Regions from separate parts of the Tahibacter amnicola genome, predicted to be linked through region 1. Evidence: predicted binding sites of a transcription regulator. Region 1 holds the regulator's gene; each other region holds the start of a gene.
What was found. The regulator HrcA, encoded in region 1, represses chaperone genes, less so after heat shock. The targets are predictions, from matches to a motif close to TTNGCACTCNNNNNNNNNGAGTGCNAA.
Positions count from the first base shown of each region.

Region 2: a site for HrcA is predicted at 5,847-5,873, ahead of groES (co-chaperone GroES). Genes of this name have one in related genera too.
Region 3: a site for HrcA is predicted at 4,480-4,506, ahead of rpoH (RNA polymerase sigma factor RpoH). Genes of this name have one in related genera too.

Region 1 covers NZ_CP104694.1:4,349,365-4,356,867, reverse strand. Annotated here, with positions in the region: gene fur (ferric iron uptake transcriptional regulator) at 6-413, shown strand; gene recN (DNA repair protein RecN) at 487-2,157, opposite strand; gene hrcA (heat-inducible transcriptional repressor HrcA) at 2,275-3,345, shown strand; gene grpE (nucleotide exchange factor GrpE) at 3,415-3,957, shown strand; gene dnaK (molecular chaperone DnaK) at 4,044-5,975, shown strand; partial or broken gene dnaJ (molecular chaperone DnaJ) at 6,411-7,503, shown strand, end outside.
Region 2 covers NZ_CP104694.1:916,334-923,836, forward strand. Annotated here, with positions in the region: gene N4264_RS03825 (winged helix-turn-helix domain-containing protein) at 1-2,307, shown strand, start outside; gene N4264_RS03830 (TlpA family protein disulfide reductase) at 2,332-2,958, opposite strand; gene N4264_RS03835 (protein-disulfide reductase DsbD) at 2,955-5,288, opposite strand; gene cutA (divalent-cation tolerance protein CutA) at 5,363-5,689, opposite strand; gene groES (co-chaperone GroES) at 5,934-6,224, shown strand; gene groL (chaperonin GroEL) at 6,307-7,503, shown strand, end outside.
Region 3 covers NZ_CP104694.1:1,329,808-1,337,310, forward strand. Annotated here, with positions in the region: gene gspF (type II secretion system inner membrane protein GspF) at 1-1,015, shown strand, start outside; gene ftsE (cell division ATP-binding protein FtsE) at 1,012-1,686, shown strand; gene ftsX (permease-like cell division protein FtsX) at 1,686-2,684, shown strand; gene N4264_RS05540 (response regulator) at 2,770-3,615, shown strand; gene ung (uracil-DNA glycosylase) at 3,689-4,396, shown strand; gene rpoH (RNA polymerase sigma factor RpoH) at 4,536-5,402, shown strand; gene N4264_RS05555 (NAD(P)/FAD-dependent oxidoreductase) at 5,465-6,814, opposite strand; gene N4264_RS05560 (primosomal protein N') at 6,833-7,503, opposite strand, start outside.

The DNA of each region.
Region 1 (7,503 bases):
ACATCATGGAATCGCAGGATTTGCGCAAGGTCGGACTGAAAGTCACGCATCCGCGCGTTCGTATTCTCGGCATCCTTGAAGATGCCGACGGCAAGCATCTCACCGCGGAAGACATCTATCGCGAACTGCTTTCGCACCAGGACGACATCGGGCTTGCCACCGTGTACCGCGTCCTGACCCAGTTCGAAGCGGCGGGGCTGGTGCTCAAGCACAATTTCGAAGGCGGCCAGGCGGTGTATGAGCTCGACCGCGGCAAGCACCACGACCACATGGTCGATATCGAGTCGGGCAAGGTGATCGAGTTCACCAGCGAGGAGATCGAGCGACTCCAGAAGGAGATCGCCGACAAGCACGGCTACGTGCTGGAAGAACACAGCCTGGTGCTGTACGTGCGCCCCAAGAAAAAGCGCTGATCGCCTCTGGTGAGGACGACAAAGGCGGCTTCGGTCGCCTTTGTCGTATCTGCGCGGCTGCGGTTTGCGGGGACTACTTGGTGGCGCGATCGAGCATCTGGCGGGCGTGAGCCAGCGTTTCCTTCGTGATCTCGATGCCGCCCAGCATGCGTGCGATCTCCTCGCGACGGGCCTTGTCGCCCAGCGCCTCGATCCGCGTCAGCGTGGTGCCGCCGTCGTTGTCCTTGCTGACGCGGAAATGATGGTGCCCCTGGGCGGCGACCTGCGGCAGGTGAGTCACGCACAGGGCCTGTCGGCTGGCGCCCAGGCGGCGCAGCTTCTGGCCGACGACCTCGGCCGTCGCGCCGCCGATCCCCGAATCGACTTCATCGAACACCATCGTGCCGACCTCGTCCAGGCCCAGCGCGGCCACCTCGATCGCCAGGCTGATCCGGGACAGCTCGCCGCCGGACGCGACCTTTCTTAAAGGGCGCGGCACCTGGCCCTGGTTCGCACAGACCAGGAACTCGCAACGCTCTGCGCCGGCGGCGTCCGGGTCATCTTTACCGTGGGGTTCCAGGTCGACGCTGAACACGCCGCCGGACATGCCCAGTTCCGCCATCAATGCACTGACTTCCTGTCCGAGACGCTCGGCCGTTTCCCGGCGCAGCCGGGACAGCAGGGCGGCCGCGCGCTTGTACTGCTCCAGGACGACCTGCCGTTCGCGCTGCAGCTCGGCGAGCACAGTGCCGGCATTGCGCAGCGTCTCCACTTCATGGCGCAGGGCTTCGGCGTGTGGTTTGAGATCAGCCATCGACAGGCGATGCCGGCGGGCCAGCTCGTGCAACTTCGACAGCTGCGACTCGACTTCTCCGAGCCGTTCCGGATCCAGGTCGAGGCTGTCCTGGTAACGCCCGAGTGAATCGGCGACCTCGCCCAGCTGAATCTCGGCCGCCTCGATCAGCTCCGCGGCACCGGCGAGGGAAGGATCCAGTTCGGCCAGCCGGGCCAGTTCCGTGCGGGCCCGCACCAGCGACCGCCGAACGGCGAATTCACTATCGCCATCAATGAGTTCCGCGACATTTGAGCTGCCCTGCAGTAACTGCCCTGCGTTGGCGAGCCGCTTGTGGGTGTCATTGAGCTCCGCCAGCTGCTCCGCCGTAAGGGCGTGGCGGTCCAGTTCGTCGAGCTGGCGCTCCAGTAGCCCCAGTCGTTCGGAGTGGTCGCCGCTGCCGGCGATGGCATCGATCTGCTTGCCGATGTCGCGCCAACGCCGCGCCGCCGCGGCCACTTCTGTCGTTGCGTCGGCGTGCTGGCCGTAGGCATCCAGCAGAGCCATCTGGTGAGTACGGTCGAGCAGGGCCTGGTGCTCGTGCTGGCCATGGATCTCGATCAGGAATTCGGCCAGCGTACCGAGCTGGCCAAGGGTGACCGGACGGCCGTTGATCCAGGCGCGCGAGCTGCCTTCCACGCGGATGACGCGGCGCAGCTGGCAGGCGCCGTCGTCGTCCAGGTCCTCGCTCTTGAGCCAGGCCTGGGCGGCGGGGGTGGTCGTCAGGTCGAACTCGGCAGCCAGCTCGGCGCGGTCGCAGCCCTGGCGCACGACGCCGGCGTCTGCGCGCGTGCCGGACAACAGGAGCAGTGCGTCGACCATCAGGGACTTGCCGGCACCGGTTTCGCCGGTGACGACGGTCAATCCGTTCTGGAAGCTGATGTCGGCCTCGCCGACGATGGCGAAATCCTTGACGTACAGGGAACGCAGCATGCCCGGGTCCGTGATATCGGCAGACCACAAACTCTAGCAGGATGCTGTCGCAGGTTGAGAGACAGCCCCGCGGGTTACCGGGGTGGACGACGGCTTGCCGAGTGCCGCGCGCCGTGTATCCTCCGGGGCAATGTCCCGTACCAGTTCGACCCACCCCTGGATCCCCGCGCTCGCCAGCTGCTGCGGACGCTGATCGCCCAGTACGTCGTTGACGGCCAGCCCGTCGGCTCCCGCACCCTGGCCCGGTCGTCCGGGCTGGATGTGAGTCCGGCGACGATCCGCAACGTCATGTCAGACCTGGAAGAACTGGGTCTGGTCGCCGCGCCGCATGCATCGGCAGGCCGGGTGCCGACAGCCCAGGGCTACCGCGTCTTCGTCGACAGCCTGCTGGAACTGCGGCCGCTGGGCGAACCGCAGGTGGAGGAGCTGCGCCGCGAGCTGTCGGCTGTCGCGCCGACGCCGGACCTTCTCAACAGCGCCTCGTCGCTGCTGTCGCAGCTCACCCATTTCGTCGGTGTCGTGACGGTGCCCCAGCACCAGGAAGTACCGTTCCGCCACATCGACTTCGTTCCGCTGGACGCCCGCCGGACGCTGGTCATCCTGGTCTTCACCGACGGCCAGGTGCAGAACCGGGTCATTGAACTGGAGCGGGCCTACTCGGCATCGGAGCTGGAGCAGGTGGCCAACTACCTCAATGCCCAGTTTTCCGGGCAGCGCCTGGACGAGATCCGACTGCGCCTCCTGCGGGAAATGCAGGAAACCAGTGCCCAGCTCAACCGCCTGATGAGCGCGGCGGTGGATGTCGCACAGCGCGCGTTCGACGCCGCTCCCCAGCCCGATGTCTTCGTGGCCGGCCAGACTAATCTGATGGGCGTGCAGGACCTTTCCAACCTCGAACGGCTGCGTGACCTCTTCGAAGCCTTCCAGCGCAAGCGCGACCTGCTGGCCGTGCTGGAACGGTGCGCCCGGGCCGAGGGCGTGCGGCTGTTCATCGGCGAGGAATCCGGGTTTGCCGCCCTGGAAAACTGCAGCCTGGTGACGGCGCCGTATGGTATCGGCGGGCGGGTCCTGGGGGTGCTCGGAGTGATCGGGCCGACCCGCATGGCCTACGAGCGGGTGATCCCGGTTGTGGAGGCTACGGCACAGATTTTGTCGGGTGCCTTGAACCGGGCGCACACGCCCCAATAGCAAGGCCGCTCGCCAAACCGTATCATCCCGCGCCCCGTGGGGTACGGGACCGAACTCGCCGGAGTCTTAATGCAAAACATCGATCCGACCGCGTCCGCAAGGGCGGACGGCCCTAACAGTGGTTTGTCCGACGCCGAAGCCGCCGTCAATGCGGACATCGAGGCCCTGAGCCAGCAGCTGGCCCAGGCCGAATCTGCCGTGGCCGACATGCGTGATGTCCTGTTGCGTGAACGCGCCGAGCTGGAGAACCAGCGCCGCCGCCTGCAGCGCGACCTGGAGCAGGCGCGCAGGTTCGCCAACGAACGTCTGCTTTCTGACCTGTTGCCCGTGTGCGACAGCCTGGAGCGGGGCCTGGCCATCGAGACGGCCGATAGCGCAGCCCTGCGCGAAGGCATGGACCTGACCCTCAAGACCCTGAACAAGGTGGTCGAGGCCAATGGCCTGAAAGCGGTGGATCCGGTCGGACAGCCGTTCAATCCGGAACTCCACCAGGCCATGAGCATGATCGATAGTCCCGATCACGCTTCCGGCACGGTGGTCAGCACGATGCAGAAGGGTTATGTGCTCAACGAGCGTTTGTTGCGCCCGGCGCTGGTTGCCGTGGCCAAGTAAGCACACTTGATTTGACCTTAGGCACCCCTAAATAGCGCGACAGTGGAAGCCGCCACAGGCTTCGAAAGATTTGAGGAGAGCGACAAATGGGCAAGATCATCGGCATCGACCTCGGCACGACCAACTCGTGCGTAGCGGTGATTGAAGGCACCACCGCGCGGGTGATCGAGAATTCGGAAGGAGACCGCACGACGCCGTCGATCGTGGCCTTCACGAAGGACGGTGAAGTCCTGGTGGGTGCGCCGGCCAAGCGGCAGAGCGTCACTAACCCGAAGAACACCTTCTACGCGGTGAAGCGCCTGATCGGCCGCAAGTTCACCGACGCGGAAGTCAAGAAAGACCTGGACCTCGTGCCCTACGGCATCGTCGCCCATGAGAATGGCGACGCCTGGGTGGCGACCTCCGACGGCAAGAAGATGGCACCGCCGGAAATCTCGGCCAAGGTGCTGATGAAGATGAAGAAGACCGCCGAAGACTATCTCGGCGAACCGGTGACCGAAGCCGTGATCACGGTGCCGGCCTATTTCAACGACTCGCAGCGCCAGGCGACCAAGGACGCCGGCCGTATCGCGGGCCTTGAAGTCAAGCGCATCATCAACGAGCCCACCGCGGCCGCCCTGGCCTACGGCCTGGACAAGGCCGGTGGCAAGGACCGCAAGATCGCCGTGTACGACCTCGGCGGCGGTACGTTCGACGTTTCGATCATCGAAATCGCCGATATCGACGGCGAGAAGCAGTTCGAAGTGCTCGCCACCAACGGCGACACCTTCCTGGGCGGCGAAGACTTCGACAAGCGCGTCATCGACTACCTTGTGGAAGAATTCAAGAAGGACCAGGGCATCGATCTGAAGAACGACCCGCTGGCCCTGCAGCGCCTGAAAGATGCTGCCGAGCGCGCCAAGATCGAACTGTCTTCCAGCCACCAGACCGAAGTGAACCTGCCGTACGTCACGGCGGACGCCTCCGGTCCGAAGCACCTGAACATCAAGCTGACCCGCGCCAAGCTCGAAGCGCTGGTGGATGACCTGATCAAGAAGACGATCGAGCCCTGCCGCATCGCGCTCAACGATGCGTCGCTGCGCGTATCGGACATCACCGAAGTCATCCTCGTCGGCGGTATGACCCGCATGCCGAAGGTGCAGGAAGCCGTAAAGGACTTCTTCGGCAAGGAGCCGCGCAAGGACGTCAACCCGGACGAAGCCGTCGCCGTCGGCGCCGCGATCCAGGGCGGTGTGCTCGGTGGCACCGTCAAGGACGTCCTGCTGCTCGACGTGACCCCGCTGTCGCTGGGTATCGAAACCCTCGGTGGCGTGTTCACCAAGCTGATCGAGAAGAACACCACCATTCCGACCAAGGCGTCGCAGGTGTTCTCCACTGCGGAAGACAACCAGTCCGCCGTGACCGTGCACGTGCTGCAGGGCGAGCGCGAACAGGCCCGCTTCAACAAGTCGCTGGCCAAGTTCGATCTCGCCGGTATCGAAGCGGCGCCGCGCGGCATGCCGCAGATCGAAGTCGCCTTCGACATCGACGCGAACGGCATCCTGCACGTCCACGCCAAGGACAAGAAGACCGGCAAGGAACAGCGCATCGAGATCAAGGCCGGTTCGGGCCTGTCCGATGACGAAATCCAGCGCATGGTCCGTGACGCGGAAGCCAACAAGGAAGAAGACCGCAAGTTCCATGAACTGGTCGCCACGCGCAACAAGGCGGACCAGCTGGTCCACGCCACGCGCAGCGCCATCAAGGATCACGGCGGCAAGGTGCCCGACCAGATCGGCCGTATCGAAGAAGCCCTGTCGGACCTGGAAAAGGTCATGAAGGGCGACGACAAGGCGGCCATCGAATCGCGCACGACCAAGCTGGAAGAAACCGCGCAGGCGCTGTTTGCCGCCGCTTCGGCGGGCGGCGACGCCCCGGGTGCGGGCCCGCAGGCTTCGGCCGGTGCCGGCGCTGCTGGCGGTGCGCGCAACGACGATGTGGTCGATGCCGAGTTCACGGAAGTGAACGACAAGAAGTAAGGCGCGGGATGCGCTCAACGAAAACGGACAGCCATGGCTGTCCGTTTTCGTTTTGATTCTGGCTGAGGTGGTGGGGCGTATGGCCGGACGGCTCGTCGAATGGGTTGACGCCATGAACCGTCGCAACCGCACTCAAGACTGCGCGCGGGGACGAGAATGCTTCTGATGGCAATAGGTGTCGGCCGCGAGACTTGGGAACCCTCGATGCAGGAGGAATCCCGTCGCATCCTGGTCGACGTTGTAGGGCCGAAGCAGGGCGCTTCTCAGCGGTTGGATATGATGAGGACTACCGCGCTCTTCACATTTGCACGGGACGCTTTTGGTCAATGCATTGCTGCGTGCCGCGGTTCCCTTTGTCTTTTGGTTTCTGCGAAAGCAAGACATCGCTCTGCTTGCGCTGCTTCGTGAACACGTGAATTTCCAGGCTGATTCGAAATGAGCAAGCGCGATTACTACGAAGTCCTCGGCGTCGAACGCAACGTCAACGACGATGACCTGAAAAAGGCGTTTCGCCGCCTGGCGATGAAGTACCACCCGGACCGTAATCCGGACGCCGACGCGCAGGAGAAGTTCAAGGAGGCCAAGGAGGCCTACGAGGTGCTCTGCGACAAGCAGAAGCGCGCGCTCTACGACCAGCACGGCCACGCCGCCTTCGAGGCCGGCATGGGCGGTCGCGGTGGTGCTGGATTCCACGGCGATGTCGGCGACATCTTCGGAGACATTTTCTCGGACATTTTCGGCATGGGCCGTGGCGGTGGCGCGCAGCGCCCCGGCGCGGCTCCGACCTGCGCTACATGCTTGAGCTCGACCTGGAAGAAGCCGTTTTCGGCATCGACCGCGAAATCGAAGTACCGACCCTGGTCAGCTGCAAGACCTGTACCGGCACCGGATCGGCGGACGGCAAGACGTCCACCTGCAACACCTGCCGGGGGCATGGCCGCGTGCGCATGCAGCAGGGTATTTTCTCGGTGCAGCAGGTGTGTCCGCACTGCGCGGGCACCGGCAAGGCGATCAGCAACCCCTGTCGCGATTGCCGTGGCGAAGGCCGCGTCGAAGACGAGCGCAAGTTGCAGGTGAAGATTCCGGCTGGCGTCGATTCCGGCGACCGCATTCGCCTGACGGGGCAGGGCGAAGCAGGCCCAAGTGGCACCGAGCCCGGTGACCTGTATGTGGAAGTGCGCGTGCGCGACCATCCCATCTTCCAGCGCGAAGGTGACGACCTCTACTGCGAGGTGCCGATCCGCTTCTCGCAGGCGGCGCTGGGCTCGGAACTCAAGGTGCCGACGCTGGATGGCGAGGCCGTCATCACGCTGCCGCCCGAGACGCAGACCGGCAAGCTCTTCCGCCTGCGCGGCAAGGGCGTGCGAAACGTGCGCAGTGGTCGCCTGGGCGACCTGCATTGCCGCGTAGTCGTCGAAACTCCCGTCAAGCTGACCAAGCGCCAGCGCGAGCTGCTCGAGGAGTTTGAGGGAACGTTCGAAGGCTGCGAACCCGGCGCCCATACACCGCGGGCCAGCTCCTGGTTCGA
Region 2 (7,503 bases), 3.0 Mb from region 1:
AACGAACCGTGGAAGGCACCGCGGGTCGGGCAGTGGCTTGAGCCTTCCGCGCGGCTGACCGGACAATGGGCCCTCGATGCCGGCAAGCACCGCGGGTGCGGGGGAGCGGGAGTGGGCGAGGCCAATCGCGATCAGGAGTTTGTGCTGGCCGACGCGCGCGTCTGGCCGGCCCTGCTGGAGATCGAGCGCGGCGGCGAGCGCAGCCGCGTCGAGCCGCGCATGATGGAGGTGCTTGTCTATCTGGCGCAGCACGCCCCCCAGCCGGTCAGCCGGGATGCGTTGATGGAGGCCGTCTGGCCTGATCGCCCTGTATCGGAAGATTCGCTCAACCGGATCATCTCGCGCCTGCGCGCCGTGTTTGACGATGACCCGCGCAGCCCGCGCCTGATCGAAACCATTCCCCGGCGCGGGTATCGCCTGTTGCAGACGCCGCAGCAGACGGAGCCGGAGACGCTGAGCGCCGACGCGCCGGCGGAAGGTCCCGCGCAGGCCAGTACCTACGCGGCGTTCGACACCTCCGAGCGCATTGCGGACCTGATGGCGTCAGCGCCGGTGCCGGCGCAGACGGCCACGGCGGTGCCACCCCGGCCCGTGTTCGGTTACCGGTCGCTCTGGTGGATGGGAGCGGTCGTCCTGCTCGCGGCGGCCGGCACGGTGCGCGACTGGTCGCGTCCGGATGCCGCCGAGCCGCCGCCGGCGCCACGATTCGGCGTACTGACGGCCTATCCGGGCAAGGAGACGTCGGTCGCCTTTGATCGCACGGGCCAGCGTGCCGTCTTCACCTGGGACGGCGAGGCACCGGGAAATCGCGACCTCTACCTGCGTGACGTTATCGGCGGGCTGCCGCAGCGATTGACCCGCGATCCCGCCGACGACCATGCCGCCGTCTTCGCGCCGGACGGCGAGCACCTGGCCTTCGTCCGGTCGGATGCGCAGGCCCAGTGCTCGGTGCGCTGGCTGAATCTGAGCACTGGCGAGGAGCGCGAGCTGGTGACCTGCCATCCCATGGCGCACACGCGGCTCGCCGTGACCCCGGACGGCGGGCGCGTCATCTTCAACGACACGCCAGGATTGACCAGCGGACGACTGGTGGAGGTGCGCCTGGACAATCCCGTACGGCGCGACCTCACCTCGCCGCCGCCGGGCGCACACGATCACTTTCCGGCCGTCAGTCACGATGGTCGCTGGGTCGCCTTCACCCGGCTGGGTGATCTGGGCGGGCAGGATATTTTCCGCATGCCGGCAGAGGGTGGGGTCCCCGAACGCCTCACGTACCAGGACGCTGCGATCTTCAACCTGGCATGGACCCCGCGCGGCGACATCCTCTACGTGAGCGACAAGAACGGCGGGCAGGGGTTCTGGCGCGTGCGTCCGGGGAAAGTGCCGCAGTGGCTGGGGTTGTCGGAAAGCGATGTGCAGTTCCCGGCGTTGAGCGGTGACGGCCACCTGCTGAGCTTTGAGCGGGTGCAGTTGCAGTCGGGCCTGTGGCACAGCCGGCTGTCGACGGATCGCAGCGGCGGGCGGGCGGTGATGCCGTCCTCGCGGCAGGACTGGTTTCCCCGCTATTCGGCCGACGGCAGGCAATTGGTGTTCAGCAGCAATCGCAGTGGCCAGTTCGGCGTGTGGCTGGTCGACGCTGACGGCGGCGTGCCGCGCGCGCTGCGCGAAGGGCTGGGCCTGTCGCCCGTCGCACCGTCGTTCGCGCCGGACGGTACGCGCGTGATCTATTCCGAGCGGCAGCAGCACAACGCGGATATCTGCGTCATCACTGTGACTGACGGAAGCCGTCACTGCCCGGTCAGTGACCCCGCCAACGACGTGCACCCGCTGTTCACCCCGGACGGGAAGTCGATCGTGTTCGCCTCCAACCGGGCCGGCACCTACCACCTGTATCGCGCGGCAGCGGACGGCAGTGCGGTGACGCGGATCAGCGACACGCCCGCGGTGGCTCCGCTGCCCTTGGCGGACGGGCGGCTTCTCTTCATGCGCTTCGGGCGTCCGGGCCTCTGGGTGCGCGAGATCGAGGGCGCCGAACGGGAGTTGCATCCGGGCCTGCCGGCGCTGTCCTTCCGAAATTTCGACAGCGATGGCGTGGATGCCTGGTTCATCGACCAGCGCGGACACCTGCTGCGGATACCCCTGCCCGGCGGCGAGGCCGTCGACCTGGGCGAACTGGCCGGCGCGGGCGAACGATCGGGTTTCACCCTGTGCCCGGTCAGCGACGGCTATGCCTATGCGCGCATCGAGCGCGATGAAATCGATCTTGCCCTGGTGCAGGGACTCTTCGATGCCGGTGACTGGCGTTGAGCCGAATGCGTGTCGTGCCGCTGGTCAAAGATGCGGCGCAATCCACTCTTCCAGGAATTCCTGCTTGAGCGCGCCGGGGCGCGTCGCCACGATGCGGCCGTCGCGGCCGATCAGCACGCTGAACGGCAATACGCCGTAGGTATTGCCAAATTGCGTGGCGACTTGCGGCGCGGACGGCGGCGGCAGGACGATGGGATAGGCCACCGGCGTACCCGCCAGAAATTCCTTCACCGAAGCCGCATCGTCCAGTGCCAGTCCGACCACCTGCACGCCCTTGGGCGACCAGGCCTGCTGGAACTTGTCCAGGGCAGGCATCTCCTCGCGGCAGGGCGCGCACCAGGTCGCCCAGAAATTGAGCAAGACGACCTTGCCGTCCCATTGCGCCAGCTCCGTGGTGCTGCCATCCAGTTGCAGCAGGGAAAGGTCGGGGCGGCGGTCGCCCTTGCCGGCAACGACGACACCCTGCGGTGCGCGCGGCGCAGCGGCTTCGATCCAGGCATCGGCGAGCTTGCGACCAAACTCGGTACGGCTGAGGGGCGAGGTAATCCAGGGCGGCGGTACCTGCCCGGTGAGGAAGGTGCCGGAAACCAGGCCGGCCGTGCCGGCCGCCAGCGCCAGGGCGATGACCCCAATGGTGCGTTTGACGCTCATCCGCGCGGCACCTGCTGCACGCGGGCGACGAACTTGTCTGCGGCCTCGAAGCCGATCAGGCGTCGCGGGCGGACTTCCTGGCCACTCGCATCGAAGAACAGCGTGGCCGGCGGGCCGACCAGGCCGAAGCGCTTCATCAGCGCCTGGTCGACGTCGTCGTTGGCAGTGACGTCAGCCTTGAGCAGGGTGATGCCGGAAAGCGCCTGGTGCACGGACGGCTCGGTAAAGGTGAGGTGTTCCATTTCCTTGCACGCGACGCACCAGTCGGCATAGAAGTCGAGCATCACCGTCTTGCCGGCGGCGAGTTCGCGGTCGAGGTCGTCGACGCTCTTGATGGTGCGGAAGGGCAGCCCCTTCTCTTCCACCGGCGCGCCGCCGCCGCCCAGCCCCTTGAGCGGCTGCAGCAGGTCGCGCGATCCGGCGGCCACGCCGACCAGTTGCGCAGCACCGAAGATCAGCAGCAGCACGCCCAGGCTCTTCCACAGCGTGCGCCAGCCCGAAGCGTGTTCCGGCAGGCGTTCCAGTGCGCCCAGGAACACGGCGCAGGCGATCGCCAGTGCGCCGCTCATCAGCATGATCCAGGTCGGATCGAGGATGCGCGACAGCATCCAGATGGCCAGGGCCAGGAAACTCACGCCGAACACGGACTTGACCGCGTCCATCCACGCGCCGGCGCGCGGCAGGAAGCGGCCGGCCGCCGTGCCGGCGACCACCAGGGGTGCGCCCATGCCCAGCGAAAGGACGAACAGGGCCAGGCCGCCGAAGAACGGGTCGCGCGTCTGGCTGATGTACAGCACGGCCGCAGCCAGCGGCGGCGCGACGCAGGGGCCCACGATCAGGGCCGACAGCACGCCCATGATGGCCACGCCGATGAGCGATCCGCCCTGCTGGCGATTGCTGACCGTCGCAATGCGGCTCTGCCACGACGAGGGCAGCTGCAGTTCGTAGAAGCCGAACATCGACAGCGACAGCGCGACGAAAAGACCGGCGAAACTCCACAGGATCCAGGGCTTCTGGAACACGGCCTGCAGATTGGCGCCGACCAGCCCGGCCACGACGCCTGCGATGGTGAAGATCGCCGTGGACGCCAGTACATACACCAGCGACAGCACCAGGGCCCGTTTCGTGGAGACGTTCTCGCCGGCGCCGGCGATGATGCCCGAGAGGATCGGCAGCATCGGAAAGACACACGGTGTGAACGCCAGCAGCAGGCCGAATCCGAAGAACCAGAGCAGGGTCATCAGCCGGTCGCTGGAAAGGCGCGCGGCAAGGACCTGTTCTTCCGACTGTTCGCCCGCGGCATCAGTGCTCGCGACCGGGGTCTTCTGCGAAGCCGCCACCTGCTCGGCGGTTGCCGCCGGCAAGTCGATAGAGACAGTGCGGGTCATCACGGGATAGCACACGCCGTTGTCCTCGCAGCCCTGGAAGCTGGCCTCGAGCGTCATCACGGCGCCGCCGGGCTTGGGCAGGATCAAGGGAATCGGCAGCTCGACCTGGTCGAAGAACACCGTGACCATGCCGAACTTTTCGTCCTTGTGCAGCTTGCCCTCGGGCCAGCGCGGTGCGCCGAGCTGGATGCCGGCATCACCCTTGACCGTCAGCTGTGTCTTGTCGCGATAGAGGTAGTAGCCCTTGGGCATGGTCCAGCGGGCCAGCAGCTCGGTCGGGCTGCTGGCAATGGCTTCGAAACGGAAGGCCTGCTCCGGCGGCAGCGGCAGGCCGGCCTCGCCTTCCGCCGGGTCGGCCGGTGTGGCAATGGCCTTGCCACCGATCTGGCCGAGTGCGTCCTTGAGCGAAGTCGAGGCGGCCGGTGCGGCAACCGGCAGGGTTTCCACCGGGGCCGGGGCCGGCTCGCGCAGCGCCGCTGCGGTCGTGGCGGTGACCGGCGGCAGGCGCAGGCTCACCTTGGTGTTCGACGGGGGGTAGCAGATCTTCGGGTCCAGTTCGTGGCAGCCCTGGATGGAGAGCATGAACTCGACCGTGTCGGCGGCAGGATCGGCCAGGGTGAACGACTGCGTGGCGGTGGCGCTGCCGTGGTAGACCTCCACATCGCCCAGGAACTCATCGTGCTTCTTCTCGCCCGGGGCGAGGTCCAGCGTCCCCAGGGTCACTGCCGGGCTGGCTGCCTTCGTCTTGATGCGCGAGCGGTAGAGGTAATAGCCGTCCGCGACTTTCCAGTCGAGGCGGACGGTATCCCGGGTGGGTGCGGTGGCGGTCAGCGCGAAGGCTTTCTCCACCGGCAGGAGCAGGTCATCCGACTGGGCTGTCGCGCTGCCCATCCCGAGGAAAGCGGCCAGTCCGGCCAGGAAGCGGGAAATTCGGTGACTCATTGCGACTCCAGCAATCAGTGGATGACGTTCCGTGACGTACGCGGGATGCCCGGCCGAAGGTTTCGCCGGCGTCCTCATGGCGGCGCGGGGCCGACGGATCGTGCCACCCAGTCCAGGTAGGCCGGATTGCCAGCGGCGACATCGACCGCGATGACCTCGGGGAGTTCATAGGGATGCAGCGCCACCAGACGGGCGGTCAGGGCCGGCAGCTGGTCGCGGGTCGTCTTGATGAGCAGCAGGTGCTCGGCATCCCGGCACAGGCGGCCCTCCCAGACGTAGGTGGACGCCACGCCCGGCAGGCTGTTGACGCATGCGGCCAGCCGCTCCTGGACAAGCTGGCCGGCGATCCGGCCGGCCGTTTCCGCATCGGGCACGGTGCAATAGGCGATCAGGACTGACATGGCGCATCCGGAAGGGGGCTGGGTGCCGGGTGGCAGCCGCGCACGATAACCGATCCGGTCGCCGGCTCGCACCGGCCCCCTTGAAAGCCGCCGGCGGGTGCCCCAAATGCCGCCCACCGCCGCCGAGGCATTGCCTTGCGGCATTGTCCGGCTAGAATTAGCACTCACCGACCCGGAGTGCTAACAACCGGGCAATATCAGTTTCCGTTCAATCTGTTGTCTTTCATCATCTGAGGGAGTCCCCATGAAGCTTCGTCCCCTGCACGACCGCGTGATCATCAAGCGCATGGAAGAAGAGCGCATCTCCGCCGGCGGCATCGTGATTCCGGACAGCGCCACCGAGAAGCCCATCCGCGGTGAAGTCGTGGCGGCCGGCACCGGCAAGATCCTCGAAGACGGCAAGGTCCGTCCGATCGCCGTGAAGTCGGGCGACAAGGTCCTGTTCGGCAAGTACAGCGGCACTGAAGTGAAGGTCGATGGCGAGGAACTGCTCGTCATGCGCGAAGAAGACATCATGGCGGTGATCGAAGCCTGATCGCGCCCCGCGGCGCCCGTGCGCCGCGCCGACAGCTCGAAACGATCCCCCATTCCAGCATTCCTTTTGAGAGAAAATTCCCATGGCAGCCAAAGAAATCCGTTTTAGCGAAGACGCCCGCGCCCGCATGGTCCGTGGCGTGAATGTCCTGGCCAACGCCGTCAAGGCGACGCTGGGTCCGAAGGGCCGCAACGTCGTGCTCGAGAAGAGCTTCGGCGCCCCGACGATCACCAAGGACGGCGTGTCCGTTGCCAAGGAGATCGAACTGGCCGACAAGTTCGAGAACATGGGCGCCCAGATGGTGAAGGAAGTCGCCTCCAAGACCTCCGACGTCGCTGGCGACGGCACCACCACCGCCACCGTGCTGGCCCAGGCGCTGATCCGCGAAGGCATGAAGGCCGTCGCCGCCGGCATGAACCCGATGGACCTCAAGCGCGGTATCGACAAGGCCGTGCACGCCGCCGTCGCCGAGCTGAAGTCGCTCTCCAAGCCCACCGCTGACGACAAGGCGATCGCCCAGGTCGGCACGATCTCGGCCAACTCCGACGCCAACATCGGCGAAATCATCGCCGAAGCGATGAAGAAGGTCGGCAAGGAAGGCGTGATCACCGTCGAGGAAGGCTCGGGCCTGGAAAACGAACTCGACGTCGTCGAAGGCATGCAGTTCGACCGCGGCTACCTCTCGCCGTACTTCATCAACAACCAGCAGTCGATGCAGGCCGAGCTGGATGATCCGTTCATCCTGCTGCACGACAAGAAGATCTCCAACGTGCGCGAACTGCTGCCGGTGCTTGAAGGCGTCGCCAAGGCCGGCAAGCCGCTGCTGATCGTCGCCGAGGAAGTCGAAGGCGAAGCGCTGGCCACCCTCGTGGTCAACACCATCCGTGGCATCGTCAAGGTCTGCGCCGTGAAGGCCCCGGGCTTCGGCGACCGTCGCAAGGCGATGCTCGAAGACATGGCCGTCCTCACCGGCGGTACCGTGATCTCCGAAGAAGTCGGCCTGCAGCTGGAAAAGGCCACGATCAAGGATCTGGGCCGCGCCAAGAAGATCGTCGTCTCGAAGGAAAACTCCACCATCATCGACGGCGCCGGCGACGGTGACGCGATCCAGGCCCGCATCAAGCAGATCAAGGCCCAGATCGAGGAAACCTCGTCCGACTACGACCGTGAAAAGCTGCAGGAACGCGTGGCGAAGCTCGCCGGCGGCGTTGCGGTGATCAAGGTCGGTGCGGCCACCGAAGTCGAAATGAAGGAAAAGAAGGCCCGCGTTGAAGACGCC
Region 3 (7,503 bases), 3.0 Mb from region 1:
GTCCCTCTTCACCCGCCAGCTGGCGACACTGCTGGCCGCGGGACTTCCCATCGACGAGGCGCTCGCGGCGCTGGCCGAGCAGGGCGAGGACGAGCGCTCGCGTACCCTGACAGTGGCCCTGCGGGCCCGCGTGATGGAAGGCGCCGGGCTGGCGGCTGCCTTCTCGGAGTATCCCGAGACGTTTCCGGAAATCTATCGCGCGTCGATTGCGGCGGGCGAACAGTCCGGGCGGCTCGACACGGTGCTCGAGCGACTGGCCGACTACGCCGAGTCGCGCGACGCACTGCGCCAGAAAGTACTCACGGCGCTCGCCTATCCCATCCTTCTGACGCTGGTGGCGGTCGGCGTCGTCACGGGGCTGCTGGTGTACGTGGTGCCCCAGATCGTCGGGGTGTTCTCCAATCTGAAGCAGCGGCTGCCGCTGCCGACCGAAATACTGATCGGCTTATCGTCGGGCGTGAAGGACTGGGGCTGGCTGATCGCGCTGACGCTGGTGGCGCTCATTGCCCTGGTGGCCGTCGCGCTGCGACGCGAACCGGTGCGTTTCGCGTGGCATCGGCTCGTACTGCGGCTGCCGCTGGTGGGGCGTCTGACCCGCGCGTCGAATACGGCACGCGCGGCGCGCACCCTGGCCCTGCTGTCGGCCAGCGCGGTGCCGCTCCTGGATGCCCTGAGCATCGCCGCGCAAGTGGTTCCCAACCTGCCTATGCGCGACGCCATGCGGCGCGCGGCGCACCGTGTGCGCGAAGGTGGGGCATTCTCCCGGGCGCTGGCTGACAGCGGCTATTTTCCACCCGTCGCGCTGCGCTTGATCGCCAGTGGCGAGAAGTCCGGGCAGCTCGAACGCATGCTGGATGAAGCGGCCAATCACCAGGCCAAGGAGCTGGACCGCTGGCTCGCCGTGTTGACCGCGGTGCTGGGGCCGGCCGTCATCCTGCTGGTAGGCGCCATGGTGCTTTTCATCGTGCTGGCCATCCTGCTGCCGATCTTCAATCTGAACCAGATGGTCAAATGATCCGCTTCGACCAAGTCACCAAGCGCTATCCGTCGGGCCACGAAGCGCTGCAGTCCTTGTCGTTCGAACTGGCGGCGGGCGAGATGGCCTTCATCACCGGCCATTCGGGCGCGGGCAAGAGCACCCTGCTCAAGCTGATCGGACTGATCGAGCGACCCACGCGCGGGCATGTCACGGTCAACGGCCACAACCTGCACGGCATGCGCGCGCGCGGCATTCCCCAGCATCGCCGTGGCATCGGCATGGTGTTCCAGGATCACCGGCTTCTGATGGACCGCAGCGTCTATGACAACGTGGCGCTGCCGCTGATCATCGCCGGTCTGCCGCGCGACGAAGTGGGCAAGCGGGTGCGCGCCTCGCTCGACAAGGTGGGCCTGCTCGACCGCGAACGGGCGGCGCCCGTGACGCTATCGACGGGAGAGCAGCAGCGCGTCGGCATAGCCCGGGCGATCGTGGCCAAGCCGGCGGTGTTGATCGCCGACGAGCCGACCGGCAATCTCGATCCGCAGCTGTCCGCCGAGATCATGCAGCTCTTCGCGGATTTTCAGCAGGTCGGCACCACCGTGCTGATCGCCAGCCACGATCTGCCGCTGGTCAAGCGGATGGGCAAACGGGTGCTGGTGCTCGATCACGGGCGCCTGCTCGACGACTGGCGCCCGGGAGATCCGTGATGTTCCGCAAGAAGGCGCCCGCCAATCGCTTGAAAACCGCTGCCGCGCCCCGGCCCGCCGAACGCACGGTCACGCGCAGCCGGCCGAGTCTGCGCAGTTGGCGCGATCAGCATTTGTATAGTTTGTTTTCCAGTCTCGGGCGCCTGCTCGCACGGCCTTGGGCAACGACACTGACGGCGCTGGTGATGGGCCTGGCGCTGGCACTGCCGCTGCTGTTCCTGATCCTGCTGGACAACGCCCGTGGGCTGAGCGGTGGCTGGCAGGACGCGCGCGAGATCACGGTGTTCATGAAGCCGGGCACGGCGGAGGATCGCGTGCAGGCCCTGGTCGGACGCGTGACTGCGCGGTCTGACGTGACCGCGGTCAAGCGCAAGACGCCGGCCGAGGGACTGGAAGAATTCCGCGCCATGTCCGGCTTTGCCGACGCCCTGGATGTCCTGCAGGTGAACCCGTTGCCGGATGTCGTGATCGTGACGCCGCAGGAACGTCGCGACGGCGCCGAGCCCGACGTGCTGGCGGCGCTGCGCGCGGATGCCGATGTCGACCTGGTGCAGTACGACGCCGCCTGGCGGCGTCGCCTGGGCGCGATTCTCGGGCTGGGGCAGCGTGCCGGCGTCATCCTCGCCGGACTGCTGGCGCTGGGCACATTGCTGGTGGTCGGCAACACGGTTCGCATGGATATCCAGTCGCGTGCGGAGGAGATTGCCGTCATGCAATTGATCGGGGCGAGTCCGGGCTTCGTGCGCCGGCCCTTCCTGTATACCGGCATCTGGTACGGGCTCTTCAGTGGTGTGTTCGCGCTGCTGGTGGTGCTGGCGGTGCAGTGGGCAATGGCCGCGCCCGTCACGCACCTGCTGGAAAGCTACGACCATCGTTTCGTATTGAGCGGTCTCAACCCAATGTCGGGGGCTGCGGTGCCGCTGATCAGTGCCGTTTTAGGCTGGCTTGGCGCTATGCTTGCAACCGCACGGCATCTGGCCGAAGGTCATCCCGAATGAGCGTGGCGTGCTCCAGTCGATTCCGGCGCCGCTTCGATCGAGGGTCCCAATCGCGTTGACAGCACGGAGTTCCGCAGGGGGAACCATGGAAGCGCATCTCACCCGACACATCGCCAGCGACGAGCCGCGCGTGATGGTCGTGGACGGATCCAAGGTGGTGCGCCGCCTGATCGAGCAGGTGCTCAAGGCCGACTTGCCGGGCGTCACCGTCCTGGCCTGCGAAACCGGCGCGGAAGCCAAGCAGCAGCTGGAGTCGGGCGTGGTCGATTTCGTCACCACCGCCCTGCGCCTGCCGGACATGGACGGCCTGGAGCTGGCCCAGTACATCCGCGAACACGCACCGCAGGCCTACATCCCCATCGTGGTGGTTTCCGGCGATGTGCAGGAGCGCCTGGTGGCGCGCACCTTGTCGGAGGCGGTAACCGACTACTTCGACAAGTCACTCGGGTTCAACGCGCTGGCGTCGTTCATCCGCGGCTATGTGCGGCCGGAATCCAACGCCACTGGCGAAGTGCTCTATGTCGAGGACAGCCGCGTCGTGGCGCTCGCCACGCGCCGCATGATGGAAAAGCACGGCCTGACCGTGCTGCACGTGGTCAGCGTGGAGGACGCCCTGGCGCTGCTGGAAACCGCCAAGGCACAGGGCAAGGTGCCGGGTGCGGATATCGTCCTTACCGACGTCAACCTCAAGGGCGAGCTCACCGGCGGCGACCTGCTCGAGCGCATCCGCACCGAGTTCAACTACAGCAAGGCGCAGCTGCCGGTGCTGGTGATGACCGGTGATGACAACCCCAAGAACCAGGCCGCCCTCCTGCGGGCCGGCGCGAACGACCTGGTCGAGAAGCCGATCGAGGAGCGCCTCCTCATTACCAAGCTGCTGTTCCAGCTGCGGGTGGGCCTCCACGCACGCGGCAAACTCAATCCGGCCTAGCGCCATGCGGCGCGGTGCTTGACGGAAAGAGGCCAGGCAGGCAAAACCCGACGCCTGTTTGCCGGAGCGCCCCATGAGCGAATCCAAATTGAAGCTCGAACCGAGCTGGAAAGAACGGCTCGGTGACTACTTCGAGCGTCCTGAGATGACTGCGCTGTCGCAGTTCCTGCGCACCGAGCTGCGGGCGGGCAAGGTGATCTATCCGCCGCCGCGCCATATTTTCAGTGCGCTCGACGCCACGCCCTTTGACCGGGTGAAAGTCGTGATCCTGGGCCAGGATCCTTACCACGGCCCCAACCAGGCCCATGGCCTGTGTTTTTCCGTGATGCCCGGCGTGCCCATTCCGCCATCGCTGCGGAACATGTACGCGGAGATCCAGCGTGATCTGGCAATCCCCCCGCCCAACCACGGCTGCCTGCTGCGCTGGGCGGAACAGGGCGTGCTGCTGCTCAACGCCGTGCTGACGGTGGAGCAGGGCATGGCCAATTCTCACCAGGGCAAGGGCTGGGAGGGCTTCACGGATGCCGTGATCGACTGTCTCAACCGCGAGCGGGACGGCCTGGTGTTCATGCTGTGGGGATCGTATGCCCAGTCCAAGGGGCGGCTGATCGACACCCGCCGGCACTGCGTCTTGAAGGCGCCCCACCCCTCGCCGCTGTCCGCGCACCGGGGCTTTTTGGGCTGCGGGCACTTCTCGCGGGCGAATGAGTACTTGAAAGCGAACGGGACCGCCCCGATCGACTGGCAGGTCGGGCCGGCACCCGCCCTCACGGCGGCCTAACTATTTTACTGTACTCTCTGGTACAATATTGGTCGGGTCGCAGCAGGGCTCCGTTGCAAAAACAACGGGAACTCCCGCCGGCTTTAGCACTCACATCTGGCGAGTGCTAACCTAAGCACAGAATTGGAGGTTTCAAGCCATGAGTGAAGCCCTTGCCCTTGTCAGCAACAACCTGCCGATTCCGAGTGCCCTTGGAAGTCTCGACGCGTACATCAGCGCCGTGCACCGGGTACCGATGCTGACCCAGGACGAGGAACAGGACCTGGCCGAACGGCTGCGCTATGAGAATGATCTCGCGGCCGCCAAACGGCTGGTGCTGTCGCACCTGCGCTTCGTGGTCCACGTGGCGCGCGGCTACCAGGGATACGGCCTTCCCCTGGGAGACCTCGTCCAGGAAGGCAATATCGGCCTGATGAAGGCGGTCAAGCGCTTCGACCCGACCCTGGGCGTGCGCCTGGTCTCCTTCGCGGTCCACTGGATCCGCGCCGAGATGCACGAGTTCATCCTGCGCAACTGGCGCATCGTCAAGGTCGCCACGACCAAGGCGCAGCGCAAGCTGTTCTTCAACCTGCGCAAGTCGAAAAAGCGCCTGGGCTGGATGAACCACGAGGAAGTCCAGAGCGTGGCCAAGGAACTGGGCGTGCCGGTGGCGACGGTGCTTGAGATGGAATCCCGCCTGGCCGGCCGCGACGTCGGCTTCGACGCACCGCAGGATTCGGACGAAGACACCCCGCCGGCCCCGGTTGCCTACCTCGTCGACCATCGCGCCGACCCGTACGAGTCGCTGGCCAACCAGGACCAGGAAGATAACCAGCTCGAAGTGCTGACCGAAGGTCTGGCCCGCCTGGATGCCCGCTCCCGCGACATCATCGCGCGCCGCTGGCTCAAGGACGGCGAAAAGGCCACGCTGCAGGAACTAGCCGACGAATACGGCGTATCCGCGGAGCGTATCCGCCAGATCGAAGCCAATGCGATGAAGAAGATTCGCGCGCTGTTCGTTGCCTGATCCCCGTCGCCAGTCATGAAAGAAAACGGCCCCGGAAGGGGCCGTTTTCGTTGGTGGGCCCGCTACGGGGCAGCCGCTGTTTTGCGGCGGGGGTCAGCCCCGGCCGGTTCCACACGTTCGCGGTTTACCGCGTCGGTATCCGCCGCCGGCCTGGTTTCTCCGGGCTCCGTGCCGACGATGATCCGCGCGTGGCGCTGGTAGGTCCAATAGGACCAGGCCCAGTTGATCAGCACGATCAGCCGGCTGCGGAAGCCGATCAGGAACAGGATGTGGATGAACAGCCAGAACAGCCACGCCACCATTCCCGACAGCCGGACGCGTCCGAGATCGGCGACGGCCGCCCAGCGTCCGATCGTGGCGAGGTTGCCGAAATCCCGGTAGCGGAACCCGCTGGTGCTCTGGCCGCCGATCAGTCGACGGATCATGCGTGCCGCGTGGGTGCCCATCTGCTTGGCCGCCGGCGCGACGCCAGGCACGGGCTTGCCGTCGACACTGAGCGTGGCAAGGTCGCCGATGACGAAGACCGCGTCGTGCCCCGGCACCCGCAGGTCGGAGGCGACCGGCACGCGGCCGGCGCGATCAAGGCTCACGCCGAGACTGCGCCCCAGGGGCGAAGCGGCAACGCCGGCCGCCCACAGCACAGTCCGGGCTTCGATCCGCTCGTCGCCCAGGCTGATCCCGTCCGCATCCACGGCCGTGACCGGCGCGCCGGTCTGCACTTCCACGCCCAGACGCTCCAGTTGCTGGCGGGCCTTTTGCGACAGCGGCTCGGGCAAGGTCGAGAGGACCCGGGTGCCGGCCTCGACCAGCACGATGCGCGCGCGCGTCGGGTCTGCGCGCCGGAACTCGCGGCGCAGGGTGTGCCGGGCGATCTCCGCGAGCGTGCCGGCAAGCTCCACGCCAGTGGGTCCGCCGCCGATCACGACGAAGTTCAGCCAGGCACGGCGCCGCTCCGGATCCACCTCCGCCTCGGCCCGTTCGAAGGCAGTGAGAATGCGTCGGCGGATTGCCAGCGCGTCATCCAGGGTTTTCAGCCCTGGCGCGTGGGAGGCCCATTCATCGCGCCCGAAGTAGGCGTGGCGCGCGCCACTGGCAAGGATCAGATAGTCGTAGCCGAGGGATCCGCCGGCGGCCAATCGGATCTGCTTCGTGGCGGGTTCGATGCCGCTGACCTCGTCCATCAGCACGGTGACGTTGCCCTGGCGGCGAAGGATGTGCCGCAGCGGCGCGGCGATGTCGGGCGAGGAGAGTCCCGCCGTGGCGACCTGGTAGAGCAGGGGCTGGAACAGGTGATGGTTGTTGCGATCGATCAGGGTGATGCGGACGGCGTCCCGGCGGAATTCCCGTGCGGCCCACAGGCCGCCGAATCCGCCTCCGACAATGACCACATGGGGTACCTCCTTGTTGTTCACGATTGCACCTCGGTGATGTCAGTAGAGATCGATCGGGTCCACGTCCAGTGACCAGCGCGCCTGGCGCGCCGAGGGCAGCGCCCGGATCCGGTCCAGCCAGCGCGGCAGGCAGGCCTGCAGGCGCGCGCGATCGGTCGACGAGGCAATGAGCTGGAAGCGATGAAGTCCGGCGCGCAGGGGCATCGGCGCCGGGAAGGGACCCATGAATTCAATGCCGTCGAGGCTGCCCGGTTCCGTTTCCCGGGCTGCCGCGGCGGCGTCGTTGAGGAAGGCCAGGCTGCGCTCGCCGTCCTTGGCTTCGGCGCGCAGCAGCGCCAGGTGTGCAAAGGGGGGCAGTTCAGCGGCGCGGCGCTCGGCCAGCAGGCTTTCGGCCAGCGCGCGATAACCGCCCCGCAGCAGTTTCGCCAGCAGGGCGTGGTCGGGATGGTGCGTTTGCAGATACACCGCGCCAGGCTTGTGCGCCCGGCCGGCGCGGCCGCTGACCTGCACCACCAGCTGGCCGAGCCGCTCCGAAGCGCGGAAATCCACACTGTGCAGCCCCTCGTCCACGCCGAGGATGGCCACCAGGGTCAGGTTGGGCAGGTCGTGCCCCTTGGCCAGCATCTGCGTGCCGACATAGATACCCGACTGGTGCGGCCCCAGCCGGTCCAGCAATGCCTCCATGGCACCGCGGTTACGCGTGGTCTCGC